DNA from 2 places in the Aquibaculum sediminis genome. Region 2 is predicted to be linked to the other one. Evidence: riboswitches for the same ligand, from Rfam matches in the RefSeq annotation. Region 2 holds a riboswitch; the other holds the start of a gene.
What was found. Region 2 has a riboswitch for cobalamin ahead of ABZ720_RS02975 (ABC transporter substrate-binding protein). Riboswitches for the same ligand answer to the same signal wherever they lie in the genome.
Positions count from the first base shown of each region.

Region 1: another riboswitch for cobalamin. It lies ahead of ABZ720_RS06120 (TonB-dependent receptor plug domain-containing protein); the one in region 2 lies ahead of ABZ720_RS02975 (ABC transporter substrate-binding protein).

Region 1 is NZ_JBFCVK010000003.1:217,101-222,562, forward strand. Features, by position in the region: gene murJ (murein biosynthesis integral membrane protein MurJ) at 1-947, shown strand, start outside; cobalamin riboswitch at 969-1,163, shown strand; gene ABZ720_RS06120 (TonB-dependent receptor plug domain-containing protein) at 1,404-3,335, shown strand; gene ABZ720_RS06125 (ABC transporter substrate-binding protein) at 3,354-4,220, shown strand; gene ABZ720_RS06130 (FecCD family ABC transporter permease) at 4,217-5,233, shown strand; gene ABZ720_RS06135 (ABC transporter ATP-binding protein) at 5,230-5,462, shown strand, end outside.
Region 2 is NZ_JBFCVK010000002.1:60,645-66,106, reverse strand. Features, by position in the region: gene cobM (precorrin-4 C(11)-methyltransferase) at 1-752, shown strand, start outside; gene ABZ720_RS02990 (cobyrinic acid a,c-diamide synthase CobB) at 745-2,073, shown strand; gene cobA (uroporphyrinogen-III C-methyltransferase) at 2,070-2,804, shown strand; gene cobF (precorrin-6A synthase (deacetylating)) at 2,797-3,531, shown strand; cobalamin riboswitch at 3,654-3,845, shown strand; gene ABZ720_RS02975 (ABC transporter substrate-binding protein) at 3,945-4,955, shown strand; gene ABZ720_RS02970 (FecCD family ABC transporter permease) at 4,967-5,462, shown strand, end outside.

The DNA.
Region 1 (5,462 bases), on a different contig from region 2:
TGCCGCGCCCGCACCTGACACCGGAGATCCGCCGCTTGTGGCGCCTCATGCTGCCGGGGGTGGCCTCGGCCGGGGCCATGCAGTTCAACCTGCTGGTCGGCACCATGATCGCCACGCTGCAGGCGGGTGCCGTCTCCTACCTCTACTACGCCGACCGGCTCTACCAGCTGCCGCTCGGCATCATCGGCATCGGCATCGGCGTGGTGCTGCTGCCGGAGCTGGCACGCAAGCTGCGCGCCGGTCGGGACGACGAAGCCCACGGCAGCCTGAACCGCGCGCTCGAGTTCTCGCTGCTGCTGACCCTGCCGGCGACCGCGGCCCTGCTGGTGGCGCCCTTCCCGATCATCTCGGTGCTGTTCGAACGCGGTGCCTTCGATGCCGAGGCGGCACGCCTGACCGCCTGGGCCCTGGCCGCCTTCGCCATCGGGCTGCCGGCCTATGTCCTGGTCAAGGTCCTGCAGCCGCCCTTCTTCGCCCGCGAGGACACGGTGACACCACTGCGCTTCGCCCTGGCATCGGTGGCGGCGAACCTGGCGCTCAGCCTGCTGCTCTTCTTCACCATCGGGTTTGTCGGCATCGCGCTGGCAACCGCACTCTCCTCCTGGCTGAACGTGCTGCTGCTCGCCGGGCGCCTGCGCCGGCTGGGCTTTCTGCGCTTCGATGCCCGACTGCGCCGACGGCTGCCGCGCTCCCTGGCCGCCGCACTGGCCATGGCCCTGGCGCTTATCCTGCTCCAGCCGCTGCTGGCCGATCTCTTTGCCGGCGGCGAGATTGAACGCATCCTTGCTCTGGCGCTGCTGGTGGCGGCGGGCGGCGGGCTCTATTTCCTTCTGGCCTTCGCCCTGCGCGCGGTCGAGCCGGCCGATTTCCGCGCCGCCTTTCGGCGCAAGCCTGCGAGCGGCGACGGCGATCAATCGCGCGATGAGAACCTCCCGCGAAATGCTTGACCGGGCACGAGCACCTCGGCCACACTCCGCGCCGCCGACGGTGCCCGCAAGGGCCCGAGAGGGAACGCGGTAGGAGTCATCCGAAGCCGCGGCTGCCCCCGCAACTGTGAGTGGCGAGCTGGCACCCAAACATGCCACTGGGCGATCAAGCCTGGGAAGGTCGGGTGCGGGCGAAGACCCACGAGCCAGGAGACCTGCCGTCGGCACGGAGTCGCGCTCGAGCGCATCGGACGGGGGTGCCGGTGTCGAAGCGTCCTGCCTTGGCAGGACCTCGGTCGTTCGGCGCGACGCTTCGAGGGGAAGTCTCGACCGATGCCGAACGAACTCACGCGTCCTTTCATCACCAAAACCGCCCAATAACCCGACCGCCGACCTGCATAGCCCTTCCGGGCGCTGCACGCGCGGCGTCCGGCACGCTGTCCCAGGTCGCAGTCCTCTGCACCAAGGAACACTGCCATGCGCAAGCCTTTCGGTGGGGAGCGGGCGGTTGCAATCGCCGCCCCGCTCACCCTTTTGTTTTGTCTTTCAACCCTCTCCTCGGCGCCCGTTCAGGCGCAGGAGAACGCTGCGGACGCCGCACAGCTCGACCCGCTGGTGGTCACCGCCACCCGCACCGAACGCCCGCTCAGCAGCGTCGGCAGCAGCCTGACGCTGATCACGGCCGAGGATCTCGAAAACCGCGGCACGGACTATGTCGCCGACATCCTGCGCGAAGTGCCCGGTGTCAGCGTGAACCGCAGCGGCGGGCCGGGGGCCCTGACCGAGGTGCGGCTGCGCGGCACCGAGACCAACCAGACCCTGGTGCTGATCGACGGCATCGAGGTGAACGACCCCGCCGGCGCCTCCTTCTTCAACTTCGCCCATCTGCTGGCGGCTGACGTGGAGCGCATCGAGATCCTCCGCGGGCCCCAGACGGTGCTCTACGGCTCAGAGGCCGTGGGCGGCGTCATCAATGTCATCACCAAGAGCGGTGGCGACCGGCCCAGCGGCGCCGTCAGCCTGGAAGGCGGCTCCTTCCGCACCGGACAGGCCAATGCCAGCCTCGGCGCCGGGGGAGAGCGCTACAACGCCTTCATCAGCGGCACCCACATGCGCAGCGACGGCATCTCCCAGGCCAAGAGCCCCGGCGGCAGCCTGAAGCCCGACGGCTACGAGAACACCACGGTCTTCACCAAGCTGGCGGCGCGCCCGGTGGAGAATCTGGAACTCGACTTCGTGGCGCGCTACACCCGCTACGATCAGGAGATCGACAATTTCACCACCCGCGCGGTGGAAGCGGACATGAGGACCAAGGGCGATCAGCGCTACGGCCGCGCCCAGGCACGCCTGGACCTCTTCGACGGTCATTGGCAGCAGCGCTTCGGCGCGACCCTGACGCGCATGAAGGCCCGGGACTACGACAGCGGCAACCGGACCAACACGGCCACCGGCGGCAAGACGAAGTTCGACTATCAGAGCGACGTCCTTTTCGACACGCCGGAGTTCGCAGACGCGTCGCATCTGGTCACGCTGGGGCTGGAGCAGGAGCGGGAAAGCGTTGAGATGAACAGCGCCTTCGCCGATCTCGACCGCAGCTTCCGCACCCGCAGCCTTTTCGGCCAGTACCAGATCGACCTGCTCGAGCGGGTCTCCCTGACCGCCGGCCTGCGCCACGATGCCAACCAGCGCTTCGAGGACACCCAGACCTACCGCTTCACCGCCGCCTACAACCATTTCGAGACCGGGACCCGCCTGCGCGCCTCCTACGGCACGGCGGTGAAGAACCCCACGGTCACCGAGCTCTACGGCTTCGACCAGACCTATCAGGGCAATCCCGACCTGAAGCCGGAAAGCAGCCGCGGCTGGGACATCGGCATCGAGCAGGATCTCTTCCAGGATCGCCTCACGCTCGGCGCCACCTGGTTCCAGCAGAACATCGAGGACCTGATCACCGGCGCCGGACGCACCTCGGTCAACCTGGACGGCCGCTCGCGCTCCCGCGGTGTGGAGCTGACCGCCGATCTCGACCTTTCCAACGGCTTTTCGCTGCAGGGCAGCTACACCTTCAACGACACCCGCGACCCCAACGGCGACCGCCTGACCAAGCGGCCACGGCACAGCGGCAGCGTGAACCTCAACTACCGCTTCCTGGAGGATCGGGCGAACCTGAACCTGGGGGTGCTCTACAACGGCAATCAGCACGATCTGGCCTTCGACCAGAACTTCAACACCTCGGTGGTCTCGCTGCGCTCCTACACGCTGGTGAACCTGGCGGGCTCCTACCGCATCACCGACAATCTGGAGGTCTTCGGGCGCATCGAGAACGCGCTGAACGAGAGCTACGAGGAGAGCTACACCTACAACACCCCAGGGCGCGCAGCCTACGCCGGCCTGCGCCTGCGCTTCTAGGCGGGGACGCTGCGAGTCATGCGCTTCATCCGGAAAGTCTGCCGGTGGCCGTCCTGGCTCGCAGCACTCCTGCTCGCCCTGAGCCCTTCGGTCGGCTGGGCCGAGAACCCCAGCCGCATCGTTTCGCTCAACCTCTGCGCCGACGAGTTGCTGCTGCGGCTTGCCGACCGCGAGGACATCGCCTCGATCACCTTCCTGGCCGCAGACTCGCGGGTGTCCTCGGTATCCGACCAGGTGGGCGACCTGCCCCTCAACCGCGGCCGGGCCGAGGAGATCCTGCCGCTCAAACCGGATCTGGTGCTGGCGGAACCCTACACCACCCGCAGCACGGTCGAGCTGCTCCGGCGCCTTGAGGTGCCGATCCTCGACGTGGCCGTGCCCAGCACCCTGGAGGAGGTGGAAGCCCAGGTCGCCGAGGTGTCCGCCGCGCTGGGCTGGCCGGATCGCGGGCAGGCCATGATCGAGTCCATGCGCCAGGCCCAGGCAAGCCTCGGTCCTCCGCTGGAGGGACCGAGACCGCTGGCTGCGGTCTATCGCCCCAACGGCTTTCTGGTCGGACCGGGCACCCTGGTGGATGAAATCCTGCGGCTTGCGGGCTTCAGGAACCTTGCCTCGGAAGGCCTGCAGAATCACAACGGCGTGCTGTCGATCGAAACGCTGCTCTGGCATCGCCCGGATCTGCTCGTGCTCAACAGCATCGAGGAGCCCATGCCCTCCCTGGCCCATGAAGTGCTCTCCCACCCCGCCCTGGAGGACGCCTTTCCCGACATGCAGCGCGTCGTGGTGCATCCTGCACTCTGGAGCTGCGGCGGACCGGGGCTGATGGAAGCCCTCACCAAGCTGCGCAGTGCCGCCAAGCGCCTGACGACGGGCAGCGGCGAATGACCGAAAGTCGCGAGAATGCGCCCATGCCGGCCTGGCTGCTGCCCGGGCTGGGGCTGCTCGTCATCGTGCTCTTTTTCATCTCCCTAGGGGTGGGAACGATGCCCCTGCCGCTGAGCGGCACGCTGGCCGCTCTGTTCAGGGGCGAGAGCAGCCTGGAAACGCTGCTCCTGCTGGAACTGCGCCTGCCCCGCGCCCTGCTCGGCCTGCTGGTCGGGGCCAGCCTGGGCCTGGCCGGTGCCGCCATGCAGGGCTTCCTGCGCAATCCCCTGGCGGAACCGGGCGTGATCGGCGTGTCGAGCTGCGCTGCCTTCGGAGCGGTTCTGGCCTTCTACAGCGGGCTCTCCCTCACCTTCCCGCTGGCCCTGCCCCTGGGCGGCATCGGCGGCGCATTCCTGTCGGTGCTGCTGCTGCATCTGCTCGCCGGGCGGGAAGCCAGCACGCTCTCGATCATTCTCGCCGGCGTGGCGATCAATGCCTTCTCTGCAGCGCTCACCTCCCTGGTGCTGAACTTCGCGCCCAACCCCTACGCCGCACTGGAGATCATCTTCTGGATCATGGGGTCCCTGGCCGACCGCAGTATGGAGCATGTGCAGCTGGTGGCGCCGATCATGCTGCTGGGCTGGCTGCTGCTTCTTGCCTCCGGTCGGGGGCTCGACGCGCTTACCCTGGGCGAGGACACCGCGGCCAGCCTGGGCATCGACCTGGGCTATCTCCGCCTCAAGCTGATCGTGGGCACTGCCTTGGCAGTGGGTGCGGCCGTGGCGGTCTCCGGCGCCATCGGCTTCGTCGGCCTGGTGGTGCCGCACCTGCTGCGTCCCCTGGTGGGGCAGCAACCGGCGCGACTGCTGCCGGCCTCGGCGCTGGGTGGGGCCGCCCTGCTGCTGGCCGCAGACCTTTTGGTGCGGCTGCTGCCAACCGGTCCGGAACTGAAGCTGGGGGTGGTCACCGCCCTGGTCGGGGCGCCCATCTTCCTGCTGCTGCTCCACCGCCTGCGGCGGGAGATGGCCGAATGATGCGCATCACCGCCGAAGCCGTCAGCGTCGAGATCGGCGGCAAGCCGCTGCTCGACGGCGTCGACCTGGAAGTGCGGCCCGGCGAACTGACGGGCCTGATCGGCCCAAACGGCGCCGGCAAGACCACGCTGCTGCGGGTGCTGGGCGCCCTGCGACCGCCTGGGTCCGGACGGGTTCTCTACGACGGGAAGGCCATTGCCCGCCGGGAGCGTCCCGCCCTGGCGCGGCG
Region 2 (5,462 bases):
TTTTGACGCTGCGCGGGCGCGACCTCATCGCAACCTGTCCTGTTTGCCTCTACGCCGGCTCTCTCGTACCGCAGGCCGTGCTTGCTCACTGCCCGCCCGGCGCGCGGATCGTGAACACCGCGCCGCTCGATCTCGACGCCATCATGGCTGAGATTGAGGCGGCGCAGGCTGCGGAGCAGGACGTGGCGCGGCTGCATTCCGGCGATCTCTCGGTCTGGTCCGCCATGGGCGAACAGGTCCGGAGGCTCAAGGAGGTGGGTATCCCCTATACGGTCACACCGGGCGTGCCGTCTTTTGCCGCCGCGGCCGCGGCTTTGGGCGCGGAACTGACTCTGCCAGGCGTCGCGCAATCGGTCGTGCTGACCCGCACGCCAGGGCGCGCGTCTTCGATGCCGGAGGGTGAGACGCTCGCTGCCTTCGCCGCTACAGGGGCGACCCTCGCCATTCATCTGTCGGTCCAGAATCTGGCCACTGTGGTCGCGGACCTCACAGCGCATTATGGAGCCGGCTGCCCGGTGGCCGTGATCTGGCGCGCGAGTTGGCCGGAGGAAAGGATCGTGCGCGCGACGCTCGAGACTCTCGAAGCCGCGATGCCCGAGGGCATAGAGCGCACGGCTCTCATCCTTGTGGGCCCGGCCCTCGGCCAGGCGGACTTTGCGGAAAGCCGTCTTTATGCGCCCGACTACGACCGCCGCTTTCGGCCGCTATCCGCCGAAAGTCCTTGGGCGGACTGGAACCTTGGCGATGACTGAAGCGGGGGGCAGTTGGCCGCCGGGCCTTCTGGTCTCGGCTCCCTCGTCGGGCACGGGCAAGACGACGGTCATGCTTGGGCTCCTGCGCGCGCTGGCCGACGAGGGGCTGGTTGTGCAACCCTACAAGTCGGGGCCGGACTACATCGATCCCGCGTTTCACCGCGCGGCCTGCGGGCGCCCCTCCTTCAACCTCGACAATTGGGCGATGGGCGAGGAGTTGATCGCCGCCACCGCCGGACAGGCGCGTGGCGCCGACATCTGCCTGGCCGAGGGGTCGATGGGGCTTTATGACGGCGTCGCGACACGCGGCCGAATGGGGCGGGGATCGAGCGCCGAAACGGCGAAGACGATGGGGTGGCCGGTGATCCTCGTCCTCGATGTCGGCGGACAGGCGCAGTCGGCCGCGGCCAGCGCCTTGGGATTCACCCAGTTCGATCGGGAACTGCCCTTCGCCGGCGTAATCCTGAACCGCGTCGCAAGCGCCCGGCACGAGCGCCTGACCCGTCTGGGCATGGAGCGTGCCGGGCTTCCGGTCCTGGGCGTGCTGCCCCGGCGCGGCGATCTCACCTTACCCGAGCGACATCTGGGCCTTATTCAAGCGGTGGAGCATCCCGATCTTGAGGCCGCCATAGGGCGCTATGCCGCCTTCCTGCGCGAGCATGTCGATCTGGATGCTATTCGCGCCGCTGCCCGCTGTGGTGGGGCACCGATGGGCGGTCCGCTGCCGAGGCCGCCCGCTCAGCGGATCGCGTTGGCGCAGGACGCGGCCTTTTCTTTCACCTATCCACATCTGCTCGAAGGATGGACCGCCGCGGGGGCCGAAGTACTTCCCTTTTCGCCCCTGGCAGACGAAGCGCCCGACGCGCACGCCGATCTTGTCTGGCTGCCCGGCGGCTACCCAGAGCTTCACGCAGGCCGTCTCTCCGCCGCCTCGCGCTTTTTGGCTGGGGTGCGCGCTCATGCCGAGGTAAAGCCGGTGCATGGGGAATGTGGTGGCTACATGACGCTTGGCACGGCGCTCATCGACAAGGATGGAATACGCCACCCGATGGCAGGGCTCCTTGGCCTTGTAAGCTCCTACGAGACCCGGAAATTCCACCTCGGCTACCGCCGCGCCATTCTCGCCGCGCCGATGCCGGGATACGGAGCGGGGGCAGTGCTGCGCGGGCACGAGTTTCACTATTCGACCATCGTCGAGCAGCCCGACCCGCCCCTGGCGGCCGTGACCGATGCGGACGGCGGGCCGGTGCCTGAAACGGGGTCGCGGCGCGGCAAGGTCTCCGGAACTTTCTTTCACCTGATCGCGGGGGAAGGTGCTTGAGCGGCTTCGTCAGCTTCGTAGGGTCCGGGCCGGGCGATCCCGAGCTTCTGACGCTGAAGGCTCTCGATCGGCTGAAGCGCGCGGATGCGGTCCTCTACGACGACCTCTCAGCCGGGCATATCCTCGCCCATGCGCGGCCGGGCGCCGATCTGGTGGGGGTGGGCAAGCGAGCGGGACGCCCCTCGCCCCGCCAGCACCATGTCAGCCGGCTCCTCGTTGAATACGCGCAAGGCGGCGGCCGGATCGTACGGCTCAAGTCCGGCGACTGCGGCTTGTTCGGGCGGCTCGAGGAGGAGCTTGTCGCCCTGGAGGAGGCCGGGATCGCCTACGAGATTGTCCCTGGCGTGGCCTCACCTCTCGCTGCCGCCGCCGCGGCGGGTATTCCGCTCACCCGACGCCTGAGCGCGCGGCGCGTGCAGTTCGTCACGGGACATGATGCCGAGGGGCGGCTTCCAGCCGATCTTGATCTGGAGGCCCTCGCCGATCCAGCCGCCTGCACCGTGGTCTTCATGGGAAAGCGCACCTTTCCTGCACTGGCCGAAGCGCTCATCGCACGCGGTTTGTCTCCCGAAACCCCGGCGCTGCTCGCCGAGGCAGTCGGAACACCCGACCAGGTTATCACCCGCTTCACCCTCGCCGGTCTGGCCGCTCGCATCGCGCAGGATGTCGGCCCGAAGCCCGGGCTCATTTTCTTCGGGCCACTCGCGGACATTGGAGCGGAGAGTGCGTGACCTCTGGCTCATCGGAGTCGGTACGGGCAACAGCGCCCATGTCACTCTGGAGGCGCGTGCTGCACTCCGCAAGGCCGCGCTCGTACTCGTTCCGCGCAAAGGCCCCGGCAAGCACGATCTGGCTGATCTGCGGCACAGGATCCTGCACGACTGCGAGAGTTCGGCAGCGGTGGCAGAGTTCGACATGCCGGTGCGCGACGAGACTCTTGCCTATGCCGAGCGTGTGACCCGCTGGCACGATGAGATTGCCCGTATCTGGTCGGAGACGATCGAGAGATACCAACCCGACGGCCCTATTGCGCTGCTGGTCTGGGGCGATCCCGGGCTCTACGATTCAACGCTCCGCATTGCCGCGCGGCTCGACCCCCAGCCACGCCTGCGCGTCGTCCCGGGGATCACCGCGCTCCAGGCCTTGACCGCCGCCCATGCAATTCCGTTCAACAAAGTGAACGGCTCGGTTATCGTTACCACCGGACGGCGTCTGCGGGATCATGGCTGGCCCGACGGAGCGGACACGCTGGTGGTGATGCTCGACGGAGAGTGCAGTTTCCAGCATCTGGAACCAGAGGGCCTCCACATCTGGTGGGGCGCCTTCCTTGGAATGCCCGAGGAAGTTCTTGATGCCGGTCCTCTCGTCGAGGCCGGTTCACGTATCGTTCGGCGGCGAGCCGAGGCCCGGGCCCGGCACGGCTGGATCATGGATACCTATCTGATACGCCGGGCCTAATGTGCCCGGAGTTGCCGGGCATAAGTCACAATTGGGCAGTGTGCCGGGCAGTGTGCCGTGCAATGCGACAGGCCGTCGGCACGACTTCTCGCCGTGGTGCGGTTGCCAGTCTGAGTGAGGTCGTCTATAGGAAGACCGTCGGTTTCCACGAGGAACTAAAAGGGAATCCGCCGCCGGCCCCCGGCGAAACGGAACTGCCCCCGCAACTGTAGGTGGCGAGCTGAATTCGAACGATCCACTGGACAAGAAGTCTGGGAAGGACGAGTCAGCGAAGACCCACCAGTCAGGAGACCTGCCGACACAGGATCGCCAACCGAGCGGGTCGGCTCGGGCGGGACTTGCGACAGGTATCATCGTCGCTCGATTCCAGTCCGCCTTTCCGTCTGGCTCGTAACGCAACGGAAAGGACCATCATGTTGAGGTTGATTGCGGGAACGGCCGCTGCCGTCACTTTCACGTCTGCAGCCTTCGCCAGCACCGAGTACCCTCTGACACTGACGAGCTGCGGCCATGAAATTACGATAGAGAGCGCGCCGGAAAGCGTTGTCAGCGTCGGTCAGAGTACGACCGAAATCCTCTATATGTTGGGCCTCGCCGACAAGGTGGCGGGCACCGCGCTCTGGATTAATCCGGTTTTGCCCGAGTTCGCTGAAGTGGATCAGGGAGTCGAGCGCCTCTCCGACAACGCGCCGAGCTTTGAGAGCGTTCTCCAGAAGAGACCGGAACTCGTCATCACCGCCTACGAATGGATGATCGGGCCGCAAGGCATCGTGGGCACGCGTGAAATGTTCGACGATGCCAAGATTCCGAGCTGGATCATGCCCACTGAATGTATCGGTAAGGACAACACGGAGAACATAGATGGGGCGCGGACTGAGCTGTTCGACACCGGGCTGCTCTACCAGAGCATCGAGGAGCTGGCGTTGATCTTCGATGTTTGGGATCGCGGCGAGGAACTTACTGAGGCGTTGAAAGCGCGCGAGGCCGCAGCAGTCGAAAAAGCGCAATCTCTCAATCTTCCGGGGAACGTATCGGGGGTCTTTTGGTACTCCTCGGCCGATCTTCAAATCGACCCTTATGTAGCAGGCATAAATGCTGTGCCTGGGTGGATGCTGACCACGCTTGGCATCCAGAACATCACTACCTCACAAGAGGAGTGGCCGACGGTGGGTTGGGAAATGATCGCAAAGTCGGAGCCGACATTTATCGTTGCCGCGGAGATGGACCGCCGCCGCTTCCCAGCCGACGATATTGGGGTCAAGCGCGACTTCCTGGTGAGCGACCCCCTCACCCGCGAGATGGATGCCGTCAAGAACGAACGCATCCTGACCATGGAAGCCAACGCGATGGACCCCTCGGTCCGCTCCATATTCGCGCTCGAGGCTCTCTCGCAGTCGCTGTTGGAGTTCGGGCTGTCAAAGTGAGGCAAGGCGTCGTGGTCCGCCGCACGGACTGGCTATGGCTGGCTCCCGTCGTGCTGGCCGCGGTGCTGCTGTTCGGAACCGCGGTTGGTGAGACAAGAATACCGTTCGCCGTCGTCGTAGAGGTTCTGGCCGTCAAGACCGGGGTCGCGGATCGAATTCTTGATCCGATAGATGCCAGCGTGATCTGGCACTATCGATTGTCGCGTGCGGTAGTGGCCGCCTGCGGCGGCGCCAGCCTCGCGCTGTCGGGGTTGGTCCTGCAGGCTTTGCTCCGCAACGCACTGGCTGAACCCTACTTGCTGGGGATCTCAGCCGGGGCCTCGACAGGCGCCGTTACGGTGGCGGTAATGGGCATCGGCGCAGGGCTGCTCAGCATGTCAGCCGGCGCTTTCATCGGGGCGTTGGCCGCCTTCGGTCTCGTTGCCTTGCTCGCACGTGCGGCCGGGGGCGGCAGCGGTATGCGTGGAGCTGGAATCATTATCCTCGCAGGTATCGCCGGCTCGCAGC